One region of the Cellulosimicrobium sp. NPDC057127 genome, then DNA from elsewhere that is predicted to be linked to it. Evidence: riboswitches for the same ligand, from Rfam matches in the RefSeq annotation. Region 1 holds a riboswitch; the other holds the start of a gene.

Region 1 (10,988 bases):
CGCGTCGGCTCCGGCTTCGCGGCCTTCTCCGGCGTGCCCGACGTCGCGCGGCGCCGTCCCCGGGGCGCGTTGCCCCCGCCACCGGGACGCCCCGACGGCCGGCGCGACGCACCGCGGGCCTCGTCCGGCTCGTCGGGCACGTCGACGCCCTCCAGCCGGTCGTAGAAGAGGAACTCGTCGCACGCCGGCGGCAGGAGCCGGGACGTCGACTTCTCGACACCGACGCCGATCACCCGCTTGTTGAGCTCGCGCAGCTTGTGCACGAGCGGGGAGAAGTCCGAGTCGCCCGTGCACATGACGAACGTGGAGATGTAGTCGCGCTCGAACGCCATCTCGATCGCGTCGACCACCATCTTGATGTCGGCCGCGTTCTTGCGCGACGCACCCATGCGCTGCGGCATCTCGATGAGCTCGACCTGGTGGCGCGTGAGCGAACGGCGGTCCTCGTCGAAGTACGACCAGTCGGCGTACGCGCGGCGCACGACCACCCGCCCCCGCACCGCGAGCGCGTCCGCGATCGGCCCGAAGTCGAACGCCATCCCGCCCAGGTGCTCGCGCGCGCCGAGCGCGAGGTTCTCGTAGTCGATGAAGACGGCCAGACGTTCCTCGAGATCCATGCCCCCGAGCCTAGGGGGCGCCCCGCCGACCTGCTGCGCCGATGAGTCGCGCGGCGCCGGCGGGTCTCACCCTCGACCCGGCGTCCGCCGGGCGGATCGGAGGGAGCACCATGACGGAGCACGTGATGACGAGCCGCGGCGACACGATCGCCTACGACCGGTACGGCGACGGTCCCGGGCTGGTGTTCGTCGCGGGCGCCGGGCCGTTCCGCGCGGTCGACCCGGTGACCACCGGCACGGCCGAGCGGGTGGCGCAGCGCGGCGTGCGGACCATGGTCTTCGACCGGCTCGGGCGCGGCGAGAGCCCGGCCGACGGCGTGCTCGACCTCGAGCGCGAGCTCGCCGCCGTCGCGGCGGCGATCTCCGTCGCCGACGGCGGGTCGGGCGACGGCGCCGTCCTGTGCGGACACTCGTCGGGCTGCTCCATCGCGCTCGCCGCCGCCCACGCGGGGCTGCCCGTCACCGGCCTCGTGCTGTGGGAGGCTCCGCTCGGCGACGACGCCGCGACGACGAAGGAGTGGATCGACGAGTTCGAGCGCCGGCTGGACGCGGGCGACCACGTCGGCGCGACGGAGCAGTACATGAAGGACATGCCGCCCGAGTGGCTCGACGGCATGCGGGCGTCGCCTGACTTCGAGCAGCTGGCACGGGCGTCGGCGAGCCAGCGCGCCGACGGCCAGTCGCTCGTGTGGGCCACCGCGGCCCTCGAGGACGGCTCGCTCGGCAGCGTCGACGTCCCGGTGCTCGCGGTCTACGGGACCAGCACCTTCCCGGAGATGCCGCCCGCGGCCGAGGCGATCGCCGCGGCGGTCCCGCACGGCGCGTCGCGCGCCGTCGCGGGGGCGCAGCACACCTGGGAGCCGGACGCGATGGCGGACGAGCTCGTCCGGTTCGTCCGCAGGGTCCGCGCCGCAGGCGACGGGCCCGTGGGTCACGCCGAGTAGTGCCCGCGCAGCGTCTCGACGTACGTGTCGAACGGCTTGGCCGGTGGGCCGCCGCGCGCGGCCGTGAGCCGATCGAGGTAGTACTCCCACCCGGGCCCGATGTCGCCCGGGTCGTCCTCGGGGCCGAGCCGGTGACGCAGCTCGAGCTCGGTCGTGCGGCCGCGGCGCGGCGTGAGCGCGACGGACACGCGCCAGCCGCCCTGGTCGACGGAGAACGAGCGCGGCGGGTCGCACGCGAGCACGTTCGCCTCGTCGACCGGCTCGCCGTCCTCGGCCGTCATGCGCAGGCGGACGGTCGTGCCCGCGCGCGGGTCGCCCTCGACCACGCCGTACCAGCGCGCGAGGCCTGCCGGCTCCGCGACGTCCGGCCACAGGTCCGCGGCGGACGCGCGGAACCTGCGGCGCAGGACGAGGTCGCGCGCGCCGTCGTCCGCCACCTCGAGCTCGCCGGTCGGCTGCGGCGTCGGGTCGACCTGGGCGGCCGCCCGCGCGACGAGCCGCAGGAGCGCGTCGAGGTCCACGCGGTCGAGCGACCGGAACGTCACCGCTGCCTTGCCGACCTTCACGTCCCCGAGCTCCGGCCCGTACGTCTCCGCGAGGTACCGCCCGTCCTCGACCGCGTTGACGTAGAGGCTCACGTGCTCCTGCTGCGCCGCGAGCCCGACGACGAACCACTCGACGGGCTCGCCGCGCGACCGCTGCTGCACGAGGTCGCCGTAGCCGATGATCCGCTGCGCGGTGCCGCCCCAGAACACCCCCTCCCACAGGACCCGCGAGTGGCCGGCCATGACGCGCGAGATCTCCGCGTCGAGCCGGGCCACGTCGTCCCGGAACCGGTCGGGCACCGACGCGACGAGGTCGCCGGGGTCGGTGGTCGTGCGCTCCATCGCGCCTCCTCGCGCAGGTCAGAGGATCTTCGGGAAGGCGAGCAGGAAGCCGACGCCCACGACGAGCAGCACGCACGCCGCCCCCACCATCGTCCACGACGCGCGCTCGGAGCGGAACCGCCCTGCGAACGCGCCGAAGAACAGGACGAGCGCGAACAGCACGGTGACCAGGGTGTAGTCGTCGCCGCGCTGGTTGTTGACGAGCGCCTGGGCGAAGTAGGCGTCCGCCCGGGCGTCGGCCTCCGCGGCTTCCACCTCCCCGGGCGGGACGTACGCGTCGAGCGCGAACGGGCTGCGCGCCGCGTCGGGGTTCTGCAGCGGCCGCTGCGCCGTCCACTCCTCGAACGCGGGGGCGAAGTGGTCCGTGAACCGTGCGCGGGTGAACTCCTCGAGCTCGGTGTCGTCCGTCGCGTACGCCTCGAGCCACAGGCTGAAGACCTGGAGGTCCACCGCCCGGGCGGCGTCCGCTGTCGCGGCCTCGCGCGCCGCCTCGATGCGCTGCGACGAGGCCCGCGAGAAGGCGATCGACATCTCCCCGCCCCACTTGCTCGCCTCGAAGCCGCTCCAGGCGGTCAGCACCGCGGAGACCGACAGCACGACGACCGTGACGGTCTCGCGCAGCGACCTGCGGCGCGGAGGTGCGTCGTCCTCGGCCACGTCGCCGCCCACGTCGCCGGCCCTCAGCCCGCTCGCCGGCGCAGGGCGAGGAGCACGGCGCCGACCGCGAGCGCCGCGAACGCGGCCGCGACGAGCGCGGCGACGCTCGCGCCGGTCGCGGCCATGGCGCCCGTCCCGCCGTCGTCCGCGCCGTCCTCCGTGCCACCCGGCCCGTCGTCCGTGCCGGTGCCCGGGTCGTCCGGGGTCGGGCCGTCCGTCGGCGGCGTCGTCGGGTCGGTCGGGGTGGGCGTCGGCGGGGGCTGGACCACGGTGTTCGTCACCGTGCACACGACGGCGGCGCCGTCGTCCACCTGGACGGTGTCGGCGTCGACGAGCTCCCCGCCGTCGCACACCCAGTCCCCCGCCGTGTAGTCGACGGCGCCGCCGGTCTCCGACAGGTCGTACGTGCCCTCGGCGACGGGGACCGCGGTGACGTCGGGGCTGCCGTCGAACCCGGAGACCGGGCTGGGGCCCGCAGCGGTGAGCTCCCAGTCGTCGGCGGGTGCGGCGTCGTCCACGACGGCCTTGTGCAGGGTGAGGGTGCCCGCCTGCCAGTGGTTCGTCACGGTGCACGTGACGTCGTCGCCCGGCTCGACGACGACCGTGGAGACCGCGGTGCCCGGGACCGTCGTCGACAGCGAGCGCACGACGCGCGCGTCGTCGCACGACCAGCGCAGCGCGGTCCAGCCGTCCGGCCCGCCCGACTCGGTGAGCACGTAGCGGCCGGGCTCGACCGCGACGTGCGACACCTCCGGGCTGCCCGTCACCCCTGCGATGGTGCGGCCTTCGCCCGTGGCGCCGAGCGTCCAGTCGGTCGGCTGCGCGTCGCCGGTGTAGCCGCGGTCGTCGAGCTCCTTGACGAGCGTGAGGTGCGGTGTCTCGGCACGGTTCGTCACGACGCACGTGACGTCGTCGCCGGGCACGAGCGTCACGGTGGACCCGTCGAGCGTCCCGCCGTCGCACGTCCACCCCTCGGAGACGTAGCCGCCGAACCCGCCCGTCTCGGCGAGGTCGTAGCTGCCCGTCGGGACGGGGACGGACGTGACGGCGTCGCTGCCGGCCGGTCCCTCGAGGACGGCGACGTCGTCCGCGGACCTCGCGCTGAGCGTCCACGCGGCCGGGTCGGGGGAGCCTCCGACCACGACCTTGCCGAGCGTGAGCGTCGCCTCGACGTAGGTGTTGGTCACCGTGCACACGACGTCCTCGTCCGGACCGACGACGACGTTCGCCCCCGCCTGGAGCAGCCCGCCGACGCACTCCCACGCGCCCTGCTCGTAGCCCGGCGGTCCTCCGGACTCGGCGAGCGCGTGCACGCCCTCGCCGACGTCGACCTGGGTCACCGCGGTGCTGCCGGACGGCCCCGAGATCGTCGCGTCGGCCCCGTCCGGTCCCGGCCCGGTCGCCGACAGCGTCCAGTCCTCCGGGGCCGCGGGCCCGCCGTCGACCTCCTTGACGAGCGTGAGCAGGGACGGCAGCGGCGTGTTGGTGATCGTGCACGTGACGTCGCCGCCCTCGGGCACGGCGACGACGTCGCCCGTCACCGTCGCGCCCGTGCACTCCCACGGACCGGCGGCGAAGCCGCTCCAGCCGTCCTCGGCGAGCGTGTAGTCACCCGCGGGGACGTACGCGTCCGTGACGGCGTCCGACCCGGACGGCCCGCTGACCGTCGTCGCCGCGCCGGTCGCGGTGAGCGTCCAGTGCTCCGGCACGGCGAACCGCTCGCCCTCGAGCAGCTTGGCGAGCGTGAGCGTCGCGCCGGTCCACGTGTTCGTCGCCGTGCACACGACGTCCTCGCCCTCGGCGACCGTGACCGCGCCTCCCGAGCCGTCGCCGGCGGCCGCCCCCGTGCACGCCCACGCGACGTCGTACCCGGGCGGGCCGTCCTCCGTCAGCGCGTACGTCCCGGTCGCGACCTCGACGGCCGTGACGTCGGCCGAGCCCGTCGTCCCGGAGAGCGTCTGCGGGCCGGCCGCGGCGAGCGTCCAGTCCCCCGGGGACGCCGGGCCCCCGACGACGTCCTTGACCAGGGTCAGCGTCGGCGCGGTCGGCGCGACCGGTCCGACGTTCGTCACCGTGCACGTCACCGAGGCCGCGAGGTCGATCGTCACGACGTCGCCGGCGAGGTCGGCGCCGTCGCACGCCCACCCGTCGCTGCGGTAGCCGTCGGGACCGCCCTCCTCGGAGAGCGTGTACTGCCCGATGCGGACCTCCTGGCGCGTCACGGCGTCGGAGCCCGAGGGACCCGCGATCGCGGAGGGCCCCTGCGCGCGCAGGGTCCAGTCCTCGGGCGACGCCGTCCCGCCCACGACGTCCTTGACGAGCGTGAGCGTCGGGAAGATCGCCTCGTTGTCGACCGTGCAGGTCAGCGTGCCGCCCGGGGGGACGACGACCTCGGGCGTCGGGTCGAGGATGTCGTCGCCCCCGCAGCTCCAGCTCTGGAACCGGTAGCCGTCGACGCCGCCGGACTCCCAGATGCGGTAAGTCCCCGCCGGCACCTCGAGGGACTGGACGCCGTTGAGCCCGTCCCCCTCGATCACCTGCCCGGTGTCGAGGTTCCGCGCGTGCATCGTCCACAGCTCGCGCCGGCCCTCGGACGAGCCGGTGTCGAGGTTCTCGATCCGCTTGAACAGCGAGAGGCGTCCCGTCTCGACCTGCGCGGCCGCGGACCTGCCGGCGGGCACGACGAGTGCGACGAGGAGCGCGACGGCGAGCAGCGCTGCTCCGAGGACGACGATCGGACGTGACGCGCGCGGGGCGCGGGACGAGCGGTTCGGCACGGGTCGGCACCTCCGTCGCAGGATCGGACCGACCGTAACCCGTGGGGGGGCAGGACGCCCGCCGACCGCGGGAGCGGGGGCAGGGCGCCCGCTCCCGCGGGAACTCGGGCCTGCCGCATCTCACCCGTCGTCACGTCGTCTCATCAGGCGGGCGCTCTCGACCGCATGGCGGATCGCCTCTACGATCGAGGGCAACCATCCAGAGCGGTCGAGAGTCCTGGCTCGACGACACCGCAGCAACCCGCCGACGGAAGCCTCCCGAGGACAAAGGTGCTAACGCCAGGGTCGATGGAGTGACTATGGTCCACGAGGCATCCTTCACGCACGGTCCCACCGTGTCGTTCGAGCTCATGCCGCCCCGGCGCCCCGACGCGGCGCCGAAGTTCTGGGAGACGGCGCGCCGGCTCGTCGCGACGCACCCCGACTTCGTGTCCGTGACCTACGGTGCCGCCGGCACCGACCGCGCGACGTCGCGCGAGGTCATCGCGCGCCTGGTCCAGGGCACGCCCGTGCTGCCGATCGCCCACCTCACGTGCGTGGGCGCGTCGCGCGAGGACGTCGAGGAGGTCATCGCCGACTTCCTCGACGCCGGCGTGCGCAGCTTCCTCGCGCTACGCGGCGACCCGCCGAAGGACCAGCCCGACTGGCGGCCCGCGCCGGACGGCGTCCGCTCGAGCATCGAGCTCGTCGCCCTGCTGCGCGAGGTCGAGGCGTCGCGCTGCGCGGCGAACCCGTCGTCGGCCCTGCGCGGCGCGGCCCGGCCGCTGACCATCGCCGTCGCGACCTTCCCCGACGGCAACCGGCCCGCCGGCACGACGCGCGCCCAGGAGGTCCGCCGCCTGTGGCAGAAGCAGCAGGCCGGCGCGAGCTTCGCGATCACCCAGCTGTTCTACGACGCGTCGTCGTACACCGACTTCGTCGCCGAGGCCCGCGCGGCCGGCGTGACGATCCCGATCCTCGCCGGGCTGCTGCCCACGACGGAGCCACGACGGCTCCGCCGCGTCGAGGAGCTCATGGGCGTCCCCGCTCCCCGGCACCTGCTGGAGGCGCTCGACGCCCTGCCCGACCCGCAGGCGCAGCACGCCTACGGGATCGCGTACTCGGTCGACCTCGCGCAGCGCGTCCTCGACGCCGGCGCCCCCGGTCTGCACGTGTACACGTTCAACAAGCACCACGCCGCACTCGACCTGCTCGAGGGTGTCCACCTCGGCGGCGGGACGCGCGGGACCGACGGTGGGAGCCCGAACAGCTCGGGCGCCGTACCGTCCCCGCTCGTCCCGGACCTGGCCAGCGGGCCGTGGGTCACCGGCACCTCCCTGCCCACGACGGGCGCCGCCACGCACGGCAGCCCCGTCTGACCGGTCCCCGGGACCAGCAAGAGGTATCGATCATGACCGTCTCCGTACCCTCCCCTACCCACTTCCCGGCCGACGGGCCCGTGCCGTTCCCCGCCGGGACCGTCCTCGGCTACCCGCGCATCGGGCGCCGCCGCGAGCTCAAGAAGGCCGTGGAGGCCTTCTGGGCCGGGCGGACGAGCGCCGACGAGCTCGAGTCCACGGCACGCGAGCTGCGCCTCGCGACCGTGCGGCGCCTCGTCGAGCTCGGGCTCGACGCCGACGACGCGTCCGTCCCCGGCTCGTTCTCCTTCTACGACCAGGTGCTCGACGTCGTCGCGACGCTCGGGGCCGTCCCGTCACGGTTCGCGTCGCTCACCGACGCGGACGGTCGTCTCGATCTGTCCGGCTACTTCACCGTGGCCCGCGGCCAGGGCGAGGACGCGCCGCTCGAGATGACCAAGTGGTTCGACACGAACTACCACTACCTCGTCCCCGAGATCGGGCCGGACACCCCGGTCCGCTTCGTCGACGACCTCGTCGTGCGCGAGTTCGTCGAGGCGAAGGAGGCGGGCGTCGTGACCCGGCCGGTCGTCGTCGGGCCCGTGACCTTCCTCGCGCTCGCCAAGGTGGACGACACCGTGGGCCCGGACTCCGGGTTCCGCCCGCTCGACCGCCTCGACGACGTCGTCGCCGCCTACGCCGACCTGCTGCGCGCGCTCGCCGCGGCCGGCGCGCCGTGGGTGCAGCTCGACGAGCCGGTGCTCGTCACCGACACGGTCGGCGTGCCGCCCGCCGACCTCGCCGCGGCGGTGGAGCGGGCGTACCGCGTGCTCGCGACCGATCTCCGCCCTGTGCCGAACCCCGGCTTGGACGGCACGCAGGCCGCCGGGAGCCACACAAGCCCGGGTTCGGCGGGCGGGGTGCGCCCGGCGATCCTCGTCGCCGCGCCGTACGGCGGGCTCCAGGGCCGGGCGTCCGACGACGCGGGGGCGGGCACGGGTGCGGCGCCGCTGGACGGGCTCGCCCTGCTTGCGCGGACCGACGTCGACGCGATCGCCGTCGACCTCGTCAAGGGCGCGGTGCCGACGGGGTCCGCCGCGGACGGCACCGTGTCCGGGCTGGCGACGAAGACGCTCGTCGCGGGCGTGGTCGACGGCCACAACGTCTGGCGCGCGGACCTGGCCGCGCGGCTCGAGGTGGTGGACGCCGTGCGCGGCCTCGGGGCCGGCGCGCTCGCCGTCGGGACCTCGACGTCGCTCCTGCACGTGCCGCACGACGTCGAGGACGAGACGTTCGCCGAGCCGGGGACGCCGGGCGCGCCGCGCACCGCGCTGGACCCGCGCCTGCGCGAGTGGCTCGCGTTCGCCGACCAGAAGGTGGGCGAGGTCGCGACGCTCGCCCGTGCGCTCACCGCGGGGCGCGACGCCGTGGCCGAGGAGCTGGCCGCGTCGAGCGCGGCCGTCGCGTCCCGCGCGACGGCGACCGGCGTCGTCGTGCCGGCCGTGCGCGAGCGGGCGGCCGCGCTGACGGACGCGGACGTCGCGCGCGAGCCGTACGCCGAGCGCGCCGCCGCCCAGGCCGGGCGCCTCGCCCTGCCGCCCCTGCCCACGACGACCATCGGCTCGTTCCCGCAGACCCCGGAGATCCGCCGCGCCCGGGCGCAGTGGACGAAGGGCGAGCTCGCCGACGCCGACTACACGGCAGCCATGCGCGAGGAGGTGGCGCGCGTCGTCGCGCTGCAGGAGGAGCTGGGCCTCGACGTGCTCGTGCACGGCGAGCCGGAGCGCAACGACATGGTCCAGTACTTCGCCGAGCACCTCGACGGGTTCGCCGTCACCGCGAACGGCTGGGTGCAGTCGTACGGGTCGCGCTGCGTGCGTCCGCCGGTCCTGTGGGGCGACGTCGTGCGCCCGGAGCCCATCACCGTCGAGTGGTCGGCGTACACGGCGTCGCTCACCGACAAGCCCGTCAAGGGCATGCTCACCGGCCCGGTGACGATCCTCGCGTGGTCGTTCGTGCGCGACGACCAGCCGCTCGGCGACACCGCGGTCCAGGTCGGGCTCGCGCTGCGCGACGAGATCGCCGACCTGGAGGCCGCGGGGATCGGGGTCGTGCAGGTCGACGAGCCGGCGCTGCGCGAGCTGCTGCCCCTCCGGCGCGCGGACCAGCCGGCGTACCTCGACTGGGCCGTGGGCTCGTTCCGGCTCGCGACGTCGGGCGTGGACGTGGCGACGCAGGTCCACACCCATCTGTGCTACTCGGAGTTCGGCGAGGTCGTCGACGCGATCGACGGCCTCGACGCCGACGTGACGTCGGTCGAGGCCGCGCGGTCCCGCATGGAGATCGTGCCCGAGCTCGCCGCGGCCGGGTACCACCGCGGGATCGGGCCGGGCGTGTACGACATCCACAGCCCGCGCGTGCCGTCGGTGGAGGAGGTCACGGAGCTCCTCGGGCTCGCGGTGAGGTCCATCGACCCGCGCGTCGTGTGGGTCAACCCGGACTGCGGGCTGAAGACGCGCCGCTACGAGGAGACGGTGCCGTCGCTCGAGCACCTCGTCGCGGCGGCACGGGCGGTGCGCGCCACCCTCCCGGCGTAGACCGTCCGCGGCGCGCGGCCGTGCCGGGGGTCAGGACCTCGGCACGGCCGCGCGGTCGCGCTCACCGCCGCGGCGCGGTGATCCGCGGGTCAGCGCTCGGTCGAGCCGGTGCCCATCATCGGGATCATGAAGGCGAGCGTCGCCGACGCGATGCCGCCCACGAAGAGCCACGGGGCGGCGGCGCCCGCGTCCGACGCGCCCGCGCCCATGAGCACGAGCCCGCCGACGAAGAGCGCGAAGGTCAGGACGAAGCGCAGCACCGCACCGGCGTGGCCGGGGATGTCACGGCCCTCGGTCCCGGTGGGGAGGGGGCTGTGGGCGGCCTGCTCGCTGGTCGTCGTCATGGGACTGGCTCCTCGCTACGTTCCGTCAGACGTGCGGTGCACGCCCGGTAGGTCCCACGGTACCGGCGTCGGGCGCGGTCGCTACGCTCGGGGCGCATGACGACGACGATCGGCCGCACGGTCCTGCTCTGCCACGACCTGGACGCGAGCGCGGCGTTCTGGGCGGACGGCTTCGGCTTCGGCACCCTGTTCCGCGGCGAGACGGACGGCTTCCCGCTCCTGCACGTCGGCCCGGGGCGCGTCGACGAACCGGGGCTCTGGCTCGTCCCCCTGCCCGACGGCGCGGCGCCCCTCGTGCGGCACGGCCTGCCCAACCTCGTCCTCTACGTGGACGACGTCGACGCGACGCTCGACCGGCTGGCCACCCTCGGCGTGGAGCCGTTCGTCGGTCCCGAGACCGACCCGGGCTCGGGCGACCGGTACGCGCACGTGCACGACCCGGACGGGCACCGGATCGTCGTCGTGCGCCTGGGCAGCGCACCGTCCTGACCGTCGCCTCGCCATCTCGGTGGACCATCTCGGTGGACCTCGGCGCCGCCGCGAGGCACCATGGTGAGGTCGGTCGGACGTCGACCACCCGTCCCGTCACGCAGGTGAGCGTGTCGCAGGGCGGTCCGGAGCGAGGAGTCAGCGGATGCAGATCGCCGCAGGGTGCGAGGTGGCCGCCACGGCCTGCTCGGGCGACCCTGCGCGCCGCGCACCGTCGTCCTCCCCCGCCGGCCGCTGACCGCGGCCGGCCCGCGTCGTCGACCCCGCGCGGCACACCCGCTGCCACGCCGCCCGTCGCCCCTGCTGAGCGCTGCGCTCTGCTCGCGTCGCGACCGCGCG
Region 2 (10,988 bases), on a different contig from region 1:
GGGTGCCGGGGGCGTCGCGGTGGCTGAGCCACCACTCCCCGGCACCGCGCACGAAGCCGACGGCACCCGCGGCCCACGCCGCGGCGTCGGCGGGCGGGACGTCGGTGACGCGCGCGAAGGGCTCGGCGACGAGCTGGATGACGGAGTCGAGGAACGCCGCGAGCGGGGCCCGGGGGGCGCCGGTCCCGGCGCCGAGGGCCTGCGCCGCGGTCTCCTCGGTGCCCGCGACCGCGCTCGTGCGCGTGACGAAGTAGTAGACGTTGGGCGAGCTCTCGATCATCTCGAGGTACACGCCGACCATGGCCCGCAGCGCCCCCCGCGGCGTGTCCGCGGCCTCGGCCGCCTGCGTGAGCGCGTCGTGCATCTGGCCCACGACGGCCGCGCCGAGCGCGACCTGCAGGCCGGTCTTGTCGTCGAAGTACCGGTAGACGATCGACTTCGACGTGCCGGACGCCGCGGCGATCTCGTCCATGGAGACGCCGGGGCCGCCCCGGTGGACGGCCTTGCTGGCGGCCCGGACGAGCTCGGCGCGCCGGGCGGCCCGGTGCTCGTCCCAGCGCGTGGAACGGCCGTCGACGGCGGCGCCGGCCTCGGCGCGGCCGCGGGTCCGCAGGGGCGGGCCCACGCCGCTCGCGTGTGCGTTCACGTCGTCCTCCGTCGCGACGTCGGTGTCGTGCTGGTGAGCGGTTTCCCCGTCCGGCGCGCCGGCGGGCATGTGACCCGACTCACGATACTCACAGTATCAGGTACTGTGGGTCGTGGACACACCCGCCCGGCCGGCGCTCCCCACCGGCCCCTCGGCGGCGGGGCCGGGACCAGGGGACGAGACCCCGGCAGGACCGACGGACGACCGACGAACGACGCAGCGCAGCGAGTGCGGACGAGGAGTGAGCGCAGTGGCCACGAGCAAGACGCCGGCGGACGGCACGACGAGCACGCGGAGCACGAGCACGACCAGCGGCACGGAACAGCCCGGCGTCCGCGACGCATGGGTGATCGGCGGCAACCGCATCCCGTTCGCACGAGCGGGCGGGAAGTACTCCCGCGCGAGCAACCAGGAGATGTTCACCGCCGCCCTCGAGGGGCTCGTCGCGCGCTTCGGGCTGCAGGGCGAGCGTCTCGGCGAGGTCGTCGGCGGAGCGGTGCTCAAGCACTCGCGCGACTTCAACCTCGTCCGCGAGAGCGTGCTCGGCTCGCCCCTGTCGCCGCAGACGCCCGCGTACGACCTCCAGCAGGCGTGCGCCACCGGGCTCGAGGCGACGATCACGGTCGCGAACAAGATCCGCCTCGGCCAGGTCGAGTCCGGGGTCGCGGGCGGCGCGGACACGGTGTCCGACGCCCCGATCGCGGTGAGCGAGGGCCTGCGGCGCGCGCTGCTCGAGGCGAGCCACGCCAAGACGTTCGGCGCGCGCGTCAAGGCGTTCGCGAAGGTGCGTCCGGCCGACCTCGCGCCGCTCACCCCGGCGACCGACGAGCCCCGCACGGGCCTGTCCATGGGCGAGCACCAGGCGATCACCACGGCGCGCTGGGGCATCTCGCGCGAGGCGCAGGACGAGGTCGCGCTCGCGAGCCACGAGCACCTCGCCGCCGCGTGGGAGTCCGGGTTCTTCGACGACCTCGTCACGCCGTTCCGCGGCCTCGTGCGCGACCAGAACCTGCGCCCCGACTCCTCGATGGAGAAGCTCGCGAAGCTGAAGCCGGTGTACGGCAAGCGGCTGGCGGGAGCCGGGTCGGAGGCGTCGTCGGAGGCCTCGCCCCCTGTGCCGACCATGACCGCGGGCAACAGCACCCCACTCACCGACGGCGCCTCGACCGTCCTGCTCGGCTCCCGCGAGTGGGCCGAGCAGCGCGACCTGCCGCTGCTCGCGCGCGTCGTCGACGCGGAGACGGCGGCCGTCGACTTCGTCCACGGCCACGAGGGCCTGCTCATGGCGCCCGTGCACGCCGTGCCGCGCCTCCTCGCGCGCAACGGGCTCGAGCTCGGCGACTTCGACGTCTACGAGATCCACGAGGCGTTCGCGTCGACCGTGCTCACCACCCTGAAGGCGTGGGAGGACGACGAGTACTGCCGCACCGAGCTCGGCCTCGACGGCCCGCTCGGCTCGGTGGACCGCACGCGCCTCAACGTCAACGGCTCGTCGCTCGCGGCGGGGCACCCGTTCGCCGCGACGGGCGGCCGCATCGTCGCGACGGCCGCCAAGCTCCTGGCCGCGAAGACGGCCGAGACGGGCCAGCCGGCACGCGCGCTGATCTCCGTGTGTGCCGCCGGCGGCCTCGGCGTCGCCGCGATCCTCGAGTCCGTCCCCACGTCCGACACCCGCGCCTGACCGGCCCCGACGACCGAGAGGACCACCCGTGACCGACTCCTACGTCAAGGCCGTCAACTCCGGCTTCACCAAGACCCTCGCGAAGAAGCTGGGCCTGCCGCGCCCGGCCGTCCTGCGCCGCCACCACGAGGGCGATCCGCTCACCGTCGGGCCCGTGCTCGTCCTCGGCGGCACCCCGGGCGTGCCCGACGACGCCGACCGCGTCGCCACCGCGCTGCTCGACGGGTTCCAGCTCGACGTCCGCCAGAACGCGGACGACTCGACGCGCTGGGGCGCGATCGTCGTCGTGCTCACGCAGGCGCAGCGCCCCGAGGACGTCGCGGGTGCCGTCATGGGCCTGTCCGCGAACCTGCGCCGTCTGGCCCCGAACGGCCGCGTCGTGACCCTCTCGCGCGCCCCCTCCGACGCCGACTCCCCCGAGCTCGCCGCGACCCGTGAGGGCGTCGACGGCTTCCTCCGCTCGGTCGCCAAGGAGCTCCGCTACGGCGCCACCGGCAACGGCCTCCAGCTCGTCGACGACGTCCCCGTCGACGCCCCGAGCACCCTCGCCACCCTCGAGTTCTTCCTCTCCGCCAAGTCGGCCTTCGTCGACGGCCAGCTCCTCCGCGTCGGCCCCGGTGCCGGTGACACGGCCGCCGAGGCGGGGGAGGCGGGGACGGATGCGAAGGGCGTGGAAGCCGCGCGCGGCGACGGACAGCCGACGACGGCAGGCGACGGCGCGGCCAGCCCGAGCACCGAGACCGCCGCCCCCGCCGGACCGAGCACCGACGCCGTCGCCCCGGCCGGACCCAGCACCACGAACCGCCCGCTCGACGGCAAGGTCGCCGTCGTCACCGGCGCGGCCCGCGGCATCGGCGCGCAGGTCGCCCGGACCCTCGCACGCGACGGCGCGAAGGTCGTCGTCGTGGACGTCCCGGCGGCGGGCGAGGCGCTCGCGAAGGTCGCGAACGAGATCCGCGGCACGGCGCTGCAGCTCGACGTGACGGCCGACGACGCGGGCGCGCGCATCCTCGAGCACGCGCGGTCCCGCCACGGCGGCCTCGACGTCCTCGTGCACAACGCGGGCATCCTGCGGGACAAGCTGCTGGCCAACATGTCGGCGGACCAGTGGGACGCGGTGGTCGCGGTGAACCTCGCCGCGCAGCTCCGGATCACCGAGTACCTGCTCGGCGCGAACGGGTTCTCCGACCGTCCGCGCATCGTGTCGCTCGCGTCGACGAGCGGCATCGCGGGCAACCGCGGGCAGTCCAACTACGCGTTCTCCAAGGCGGGCGTCATCGGCCACACGCGCGCGTTCGCGTCGCGCCTGGCGGAGCTCGGTGGCACGGCGAACGCGGTCGCGCCCGGGTTCATCGAGACGGACATGACGGCCTCGATCCCGCTGGTCCAGCGCGAGGTCGCGCGGCGCGTCGCGTCGCTGCAGCAGGGCGGGCAGCCGGTCGACGTCGCGGAGGCGATCGCGTTCCTGGCCTCGCCGGGCGCAGCGGGCGTCAACGGTCAGGTGCTGCGCGTGTGCGGCCAGAACCTGGTGGGCCGGTGACGGCGGCGACCGCCCCGGCGCGCGTCGAGACGCTGCCGGCGATCCCGGGGCTCGGGCGCCTGTTCACGCGGGGCGTCGTGGGGTCGGGCCGGATGGCCGCGGCCGCGCGGCTGCCCGGCGGCGGGTCGCGCGAGCTGGCGCTGCCCGAGGTGACGTACCGCGTGGCGGGTGTCGCGACCGGGGACGGCGCGGAGCCGGGCGGCCCGGGGAGCGAGGAGCATCTGGCGCGGTACGTCGCCGTCGTCGGAGAGGCGCCGGGCGACACGCTGCCCGCCGGGTACCTGCACGTGCTCGGGTTCCCGCTCGCGACGGCGGTCATGGTACGCGGCGACTTCCCCCTGCCGCTCGTCGGCATGGTGCACCTCGCGAACTCGGTGTCGCTCGTGCGCCCCGTGCGCCTGGGCGACACGCTCGAGGTGCGCGCGTGGGCGCAGGGCCTGCGCCCGCACCGGCGCGGCGCCCAGGTGGACCTCGTGACGGAGGTGTCCGTCGGACGGACCGACGACGAGCGCGCGGCCGGTTCCGGCCTGTCCGCGACGACGCTCGCGTTCCGCGGGGTGTCGACCTACCTCGCGAAGGGCGTCAGCGTGCCCGACGTGTCAGCGCCCCAGGACTCCGGGGTGACGCCTGGTGCTGACACGTTCGCCCCGCCGCTGCCGACTGCCCGCTGGACGCTCGGAGCGGGGACGGGACGGACGTACGCCGCGGTGTCGGGCGACCGGAACCTCATCCACACGTCCACCCTCGGGGCGAAGGCGTTCGGCTTCCCGCGGGCCATCGCGCACGGCATGTACACGGCCGCGCGCGCGCTCGCCGAGGCCGGGCCCGCGCGCGGCGAGACGTACGACTGGACCGTGTCCTTCGCCAAGCCCGTCCTCCTGCCGAGCACCGTCGACGTCGCGATCCGCCCGGCAGGTGCCGTGCCCGCGGGCGTGCGGGACGCCGTCGGGCAGGTAGCGGCTGCCGTGCCCGACGGCGCGGACGGCCCGGCCGAGGGCCTCGCCTACCAGGCGTGGGACCGCACCGGCCGGCTCCACCTGTCGGGGCGCATCACGCCACGTCGGTGACGTCTCCCCACGTCGGCGTGCCTCTCGAGGACGTTCCACCACGTGCGTGGAGGGAGCCACGTGCCTAGGGTCGAGACGTACCGACGAGAGGAGCACCTCATGGGTCTCGGAGACAAGATCGAGCACGGCGCCGAAGAGGCGAAGGGCAAGCTCAAGGAGGGCGCCGGCAAGGCGACGGACGACGAGCGCCTCGAGTCGGAGGGTCACGGCGACCAGGCCAAGGCCAACCTCAAGCAGGCCGGCGACGACGTCCGCGACGCCTTCAAGAAGTAGCCCACGGCACTCACGCCGCCACGACGCAGCAGAGGGCCCCGCCGTCCACGGCGGGGCCCTCGTCGTGTCCGGGCGGTCGCGCGTCGAGCCCGGGCCGCCGGTTCGGTCAGTCGGCCGGGCCGCACCCCGCGGCATCGGCGAGGAATCCTGCCGCGGCGGTCGCGAACAGTCCTTCGAGCCCCGATCCCGCGGGCACGGGACGCGGGTCGTCGACGACGGTCCAGCACCCGTCGACCACCGCGTACCGGACGGACGGCCCGTGCTCGACGTACGCGCGCACTCCCGCGACGAGGCGCGCGACCTCGGCACCGGTGGTGCCCACGCCGACGGACGCGCGGATCGCACCGGCGTCGTACCCGAGGCGGGCGAGCAGCGGGTGGGCGCAGAACCGGCCGTCGCGCACACCGATGCCGTGCTCCGCGGACAGGTAGGCCGCGACGAGGCCCGGGTCGTGACCGGTCACGGAGAACGTCACGACGCCGACGGGGTCGGCCGCGTCCGGCCACACCGTCACGACCCGCACGCCGTCGATCTCCGCGAGCCCGTCGACGAGCGCGGCGCGCAGCGCGGACTCGTGGGCGTGCAGGTCCGCGGGGTCGATCGTCGCGAGCGCGTCGCACGCGGCCGCGAGCGCCACCGCACCCACGACGTTCGGCGAGCCCGCCTCGTGCCGGGCGGGCGCCGCCTGCCACTGGGTGCCGTCGACGCGCACCTGGCGCACCGCGCCTCCGCCCGCGAGGTACGGCGTGCCGGCGTCGAGCCAGTCGCGGCGCCCGACCAGCGCACCCGCGCCGAACGGCGCGTACGTCTTGTGGCCGGAGAACGCGACGTAGTCCGCGCCGGTCCCCGCGAGGGAGAAGCCGCGGTGCGGGACGAGCTGGGCGCCGTCGAGCACGACGCGCGTGCCGGCGTCGTGCGCGATCCGCACCACCTCGGCGACGGGCAGCGCCTCGCCGGTGACGTTCGACGCCCCGGTCACGGCGAGCAGGGCGTAGTCGAGGCGGCCGAGCTCGGTGCGCAGGCCGGAGAGCGACTCGGCCACGCTCGTGCCTCCGGCGAGGACGGTCGCCCCGCCCGCGCGCTGCCAGGGCAGGAGGTTGGCGTGGTGCTCGACGTCGAGGACGAGCACACGGCCGGGAGTGCCGTCCGGGTTCTCGGGCACGCAGCCCGCGAGGAGGTTGAGCGAGTCGGTGGTGTTGCGCGTGACGACCGTGACGTCGTCGCCGCGGGCGCCGACGAACGCCCCGATCCGCGCGCGGGCCGCCTCGTACAGGGCGGTCGAGACCTGCGACAGGTAGCCGGCGCCGCGGTGCACGCTCGCGTAGAGGGGCAGCACCTCGGTGACGCGGTCGGCGACGGCGCGCAGGGCGGGCGCCGACGCGGCGACGTCGAGGTTGGCGTACGGGACGCTGCGCCCGTCGACGAGCGGGACGAGCGTGTCGCTGCCGACGACGGGCAGCAGCGCGGGCGTGTCGGTCGTACAGGTGGTGTCGGCGAGAGCGGTCACGGCACGGTCCTCCGATGTCGGGTCGGGGAGGTGCTCCCCGCGCTTGCCGCGCACCGGTCGGCGTGCGGCCTGGTCGTCACCCGGGGCACCCCGCCGCGAGAGGAGGGTTGCCGGCCAGCAAACCGGGGTTTCGCGCTGGCACTCATGACCTGCGCACCAGGATGAGCGAGGCTCGGAGACGCGTCAAGGACTGGGCAGCGTGTCTCACATCGCGAGCGGCGGGCTGTTCACCGCCCGGTGTCGACATGCGCCCACGTGTCGAGACGGCTGTCCCACCCGCTGGTCGGCGTGCCGTACGATCCGAGGAACCATCCGGAGCGGCCGAGTGACGTGGCACGTCGACGCCGCAGCAACCCCCCGTGTCGTCCAAGCACGGGCGAGGGTGCTACTGCCACGATCGATGGAGGACACCATGAGCAACCCCGCACCCCGCCGCACCTCGCTGCCCGAGGCCCGGCCCGCCGCCGGCTACGCCGGCGACATCGACCCCCAGCAGGCGTTCGACCTGCTCGCCGACGACCCGCGCGCGGTCCTCGTCGACGTCCGCACCGAGGGCGAGTGGCGCACCATCGGCGTTCCCGACGTCGCCGACCTCGGCCACGACGTCGTGTTCGACGAGTGGGTCACGCCCCTCGGGCCCAACCCGGCGTTCCTCGACCGCCTCGCCGACGCCGGCCTCACGCCGGGCGACGAGCGACCCGTCGTCTTCCTGTGCCGGTCCGGCCAGCGTTCGATCGGTGCCGCGCGCGCCGCGACCGCCGCCGGGATCGGGCCGTCGTACAACGTCGTCGAGGGCTTCGAGGGCGCGCAGGGGTTCTCCGGAGCGCGCGACGTCGAGGGCTGGAAGGTCCGCGGCCTGCCCGTCACCACGTACGACGCCGCCCAGGCCGGTACCGCGGACGGCGAGGCCGCGCGATGAGCCCGGCGGACGGCGTCGGGCACGAGGTGCCGGGCGGGGTGCCGGGCGGCTCTGGCCGCAAGCCGCTGCCCGCGACCGCGCGGCCTGCGACGCTCGCGGTGCGCGGCGGCAACGCGCGCACGGACTTCCAGGAGACGTCCGAGGCGCTGTTCCTCACCCAGGGGTACACGTACGACCGCGCCGCCGACGCCGAGGCGGCGTTCAAGGGCGAGGTCGACCGGTTCGTCTACTCGCGCTACGGCAACCCGACCGTGCACACGTTCACCGAGCGGCTGCGCCTCATCGAGGGCGCCGAGGCGTGCCACGCGACCGCGTCGGGCATGTCGGCCGTGTTCACGTCGCTCGCGGCGCTCGCGCGGTCCGGGTCGCGCATCGTCGCGGCACGTGCGCTGTTCGGGTCGAGCATCGTGATCTTCGACGAGATCTTCGCGAAGTGGGGCGTGCGGACCGACTACGTCGACGGGCACGTGCTCTCCCAGTGGGAAGAGGCGCTCGCGACGCCCGCGGACGTCGTGTTCTTCGAGACGCCGTCCAATCCCATGCAGGACATCGTCGACGTGCGGCGCGTGAGTGAGCTCGCGCACGCCGCGGGCGCCGTCGTCGTGCTCGACAACGTGTTCGCGACGCCGCTGCTGCAGAAGCCGCTCGAGCTCGGCGCGGACGTCGTCGTGTACTCGGCGACGAAGCACATCGACGGTCAGGGCCGCGTCCTGGGCGGGGCCATCCTCGGCAGCGAGGAGTACGTCGGTGGGCCCGTGCAGACCCTCATCCGCAACACCGGGCCGACGCTGTCGGCGTTCAACGCGTGGGTGCTGCTCAAGGGTCTCGAGACGATGCCCGTGCGCGTCGCCGCGCAGAACGCGAACGCGGAGCGGGTGGCGCGGGCGCTCGAGGAGCTGCCGGGGCTGGCGCGCGTGCGCTACCCGTTCCTCGACTCGCACCCGCAGACGGAGCTCGCGCGCTCGCAGCAGTCCGGCGGCGGCACCGTCGTGACGTTCGACCTCGCCGTGCCCGGAGGGACCGACCCCGAGACGGCCAAGAAGAGAGCGTTCGCGTTCCTCGACGCGCTCCAGGTCGTCGACATCTCCAACAACCTCGGCGACGCGAAGTCGCTCGTCACGCACCCCGCGACGACGACGCACCGCAAGCTCGGGCCCGAGGGCCGCGCGGCCGTCGGGATCGCGGAGACGACCGTGCGGCTGTCGGTGGGGCTCGAGGACCCGCTCGACGTGATCGAGGACGTGGAGCAGGCGCTGCACGCCTGAGCGTCGCCCGCGGGGAGAATCCTCGTGCCCGACGGCGCGCGGTCGGCCTAGCCTGACGACGTGCCCGCCTACGTCCGCCCGCCGATCCCGCGTCAGGTGTACCACGACGCCGACGGGCGGCCGTACGAGTACGGCGAGCGCTGGACGGACCTCGACGGCCCGCCCGAGGACACGTACTCGGTGAGCGCCCACCCGGAACGGTTCGCGCCGGTCGTCGACGTCGCCGACGCGCTCGTGGCGCACCTCGAGGCGACGTACGACGTCGCGGTCGCGAGCGCCGACCTGCGTGGTCTGGACGTGTCCGCGCACACCGCTGAGGAACCGGCGCACCCGCTGCTCGCGGGGATCCGGCACCTCGCCCAACCCGCCGAGCGGGTCGTGCGGCTCGTACCCGCCGCGGACGACGCGGCACCGCTGACGGTCGTCGTCACCGGACTCCCGGGAGTGCAGGTGCTCGCCGGGGCGCTGCACGAGGAGTCGTTCCCCGCGTGCGGGTGCGACGCGTGCGACGACTCCGCCGAGTCCGAGGCGGAACGGATCGAGCACCTCGTCCTCGCGGTGGCCACCGGCCGCTTCGCGGAGGGGATCCGGCGCGCGTGGGACGACCCGCGCACCGCATGGGTCCGGCATGTGACCTGGTCCGACGACGACACTCGTGCTGGCGAGGGTCGACGCAGCCGCCGCGGTCTCGCGCCCGCCCGCCGACGTCTCGCCGGGCTCCCCGACGGCCGCTGGAGCCCCTGGCCGACGCGCGCCTGACCCGATGATCGAGGAGATCACCTGTTCCCGGTCAGCTCCGGGGCTCCAGCGCGGTCGGATCGCTCCGGCGGCATGCGTCGAACTCTCGGAGCCAGTCCTCGAAGTCGTCGATGCCGAAGAGGTCGTACCCGTGCGATGAGGGATCTTCCACGAAGGTCAGACGCCGACGATGCACCGCGTCCGACTTGTCAGTGACTCGCCCCGCCGAGTCCTCCGTCCGCCACGACGACGTCCGTCGGACGGTCGCCGTGCTGCTCCACGTGGTCGAGCACCAGGACGAGCTCGGCGGGGAGCAGCTCGAACCACAGGGAGGTGCCGGTGTCGTCGGCGTTCCAGATGGACCTCCACGAGGCGTCGTACCCGGTCCCGCAGATCGTGTACGGAGCGACCGCGAGCGCCAGACCGAGCTCTCGGTCGTCACGCGGATCGAGCTCCACGGCGATGCCGGGCTCCCACCCGAGCCGTCGCGCGATCCGGCCCTGCCGCGCGACCCGGAGATCGTCGAGCTCCTGCACGGCCACCACCGCCTCCGCCGGCCACGGCTCATCGGAGTGCACGTCGACCTGGAGCTTCGTGATCCGCGCCCGCTGCGCGAGCAGCGCCCCTCGGCACAGGGCGGCGACCGTCGCCGGGCTCGCGCCGTCGCGAGCCGTGTACGGGGTCGTCGCCCGGGACCTCATCGGCGCGTGCCGTCCTCGATCGGGGGAAGTCGCGGGACGTCGTCGGGCACGCGGGGCGCGAAGCAGAGGTCGTCGCCGGCGTGCGCGCGGCCCGCGAAGGTCGCCACGGCCGCCTGGGCTCGCGCGACCGACGCCCCGCTCCACTGTCCTGCGCACAGTCGTCCCAGCACCGCCCGTTCGGCCGGGGTGCGCGGGCGCGTCGGCTCCATCACGCCGACACCGTAGCGCCGGAGCACCACCTGTGGACCGCGGTTCGACCGTGTCGGACGGACCTCGTAGCCTCCTCGTAACGCCCGGCCGACCGGCCGGTCGTGGCTGTCGTCCCTGGGGGTCCTCCTTGCTGCACGTGCACCGGTCCGAGCGCGCCGACGCGCTCGTCGGACCGCTGGCGCGCGTCCTGGCCGACCCGCTGGACGACCCGTTCGCGACGGACGTCGTCGCGGTGCCCACGCGCGGGGTCGAGCGCTGGCTCGCGCAGCGCCTGTCGCACCACCTCGGGGCCGACGACGGCGCCTCAGGGGTGTGCGCGAACGTCGACTTCCGCGGCCCGCGCCGACTCGTGGAGCAGGTCGTGGCCGATTTGACGGGCGTGGAGCCGGACGACGACCCCTGGCGCCCGGAGCGCCTCGCCTGGTCCGTGCTCGAGGTGCT

Evidence for each region. A riboswitch is a leader RNA that binds a small molecule or an ion and turns the genes downstream of it on or off. The one in region 1 is predicted to bind S-adenosylmethionine.
Region 2: linked by a shared signal. The riboswitch ahead of ACFTZA_RS00810 (aminotransferase class V-fold PLP-dependent enzyme) and the one ahead of ACFTZA_RS06195 (methylenetetrahydrofolate reductase) in region 1 are both predicted to bind S-adenosylmethionine.

What each region holds. Positions count from the first base shown of each region.
Region 1 is NZ_JBHUUP010000004.1:257,043-268,030, forward strand. Features, by position in the region: gene ACFTZA_RS06170 (NYN domain-containing protein) at 1-617, opposite strand, end outside; gene ACFTZA_RS06175 (alpha/beta fold hydrolase) at 728-1,561, shown strand; gene ACFTZA_RS06180 (SRPBCC domain-containing protein) at 1,549-2,448, opposite strand; gene ACFTZA_RS06185 (hypothetical protein) at 2,467-3,105, opposite strand; gene ACFTZA_RS06190 (hypothetical protein) at 3,129-5,882, opposite strand; SAM riboswitch class I at 6,075-6,177, shown strand; gene ACFTZA_RS06195 (methylenetetrahydrofolate reductase) at 6,182-7,240, shown strand; gene metE (5-methyltetrahydropteroyltriglutamate--homocysteine S-methyltransferase) at 7,273-9,816, shown strand; gene ACFTZA_RS06205 (hypothetical protein) at 9,906-10,160, opposite strand; gene ACFTZA_RS06210 (VOC family protein) at 10,257-10,649, shown strand.
Region 2 is NZ_JBHUUP010000001.1:186,191-197,178, reverse strand. Features, by position in the region: gene ACFTZA_RS00835 (TetR family transcriptional regulator) at 1-613, opposite strand, end outside; gene ACFTZA_RS00830 (acetyl-CoA C-acetyltransferase) at 897-2,327, shown strand; gene ACFTZA_RS00825 (3-oxoacyl-ACP reductase) at 2,356-3,867, shown strand; gene ACFTZA_RS00820 (MaoC/PaaZ C-terminal domain-containing protein) at 3,864-4,934, shown strand; gene ACFTZA_RS00815 (CsbD family protein) at 5,034-5,207, shown strand; gene ACFTZA_RS00810 (aminotransferase class V-fold PLP-dependent enzyme) at 5,314-6,714, opposite strand; SAM riboswitch class IV at 6,749-6,864, opposite strand; SAM riboswitch class I at 7,020-7,121, shown strand; gene ACFTZA_RS00805 (rhodanese-like domain-containing protein) at 7,127-7,633, shown strand; gene ACFTZA_RS00800 (O-succinylhomoserine sulfhydrylase) at 7,630-8,898, shown strand; gene ACFTZA_RS00795 (DUF6226 family protein) at 8,959-9,657, shown strand; gene ACFTZA_RS00790 (hypothetical protein) at 9,846-10,337, opposite strand; gene ACFTZA_RS00785 (hypothetical protein) at 10,334-10,549, opposite strand; gene recC (exodeoxyribonuclease V subunit gamma) at 10,684-10,988, shown strand, end outside.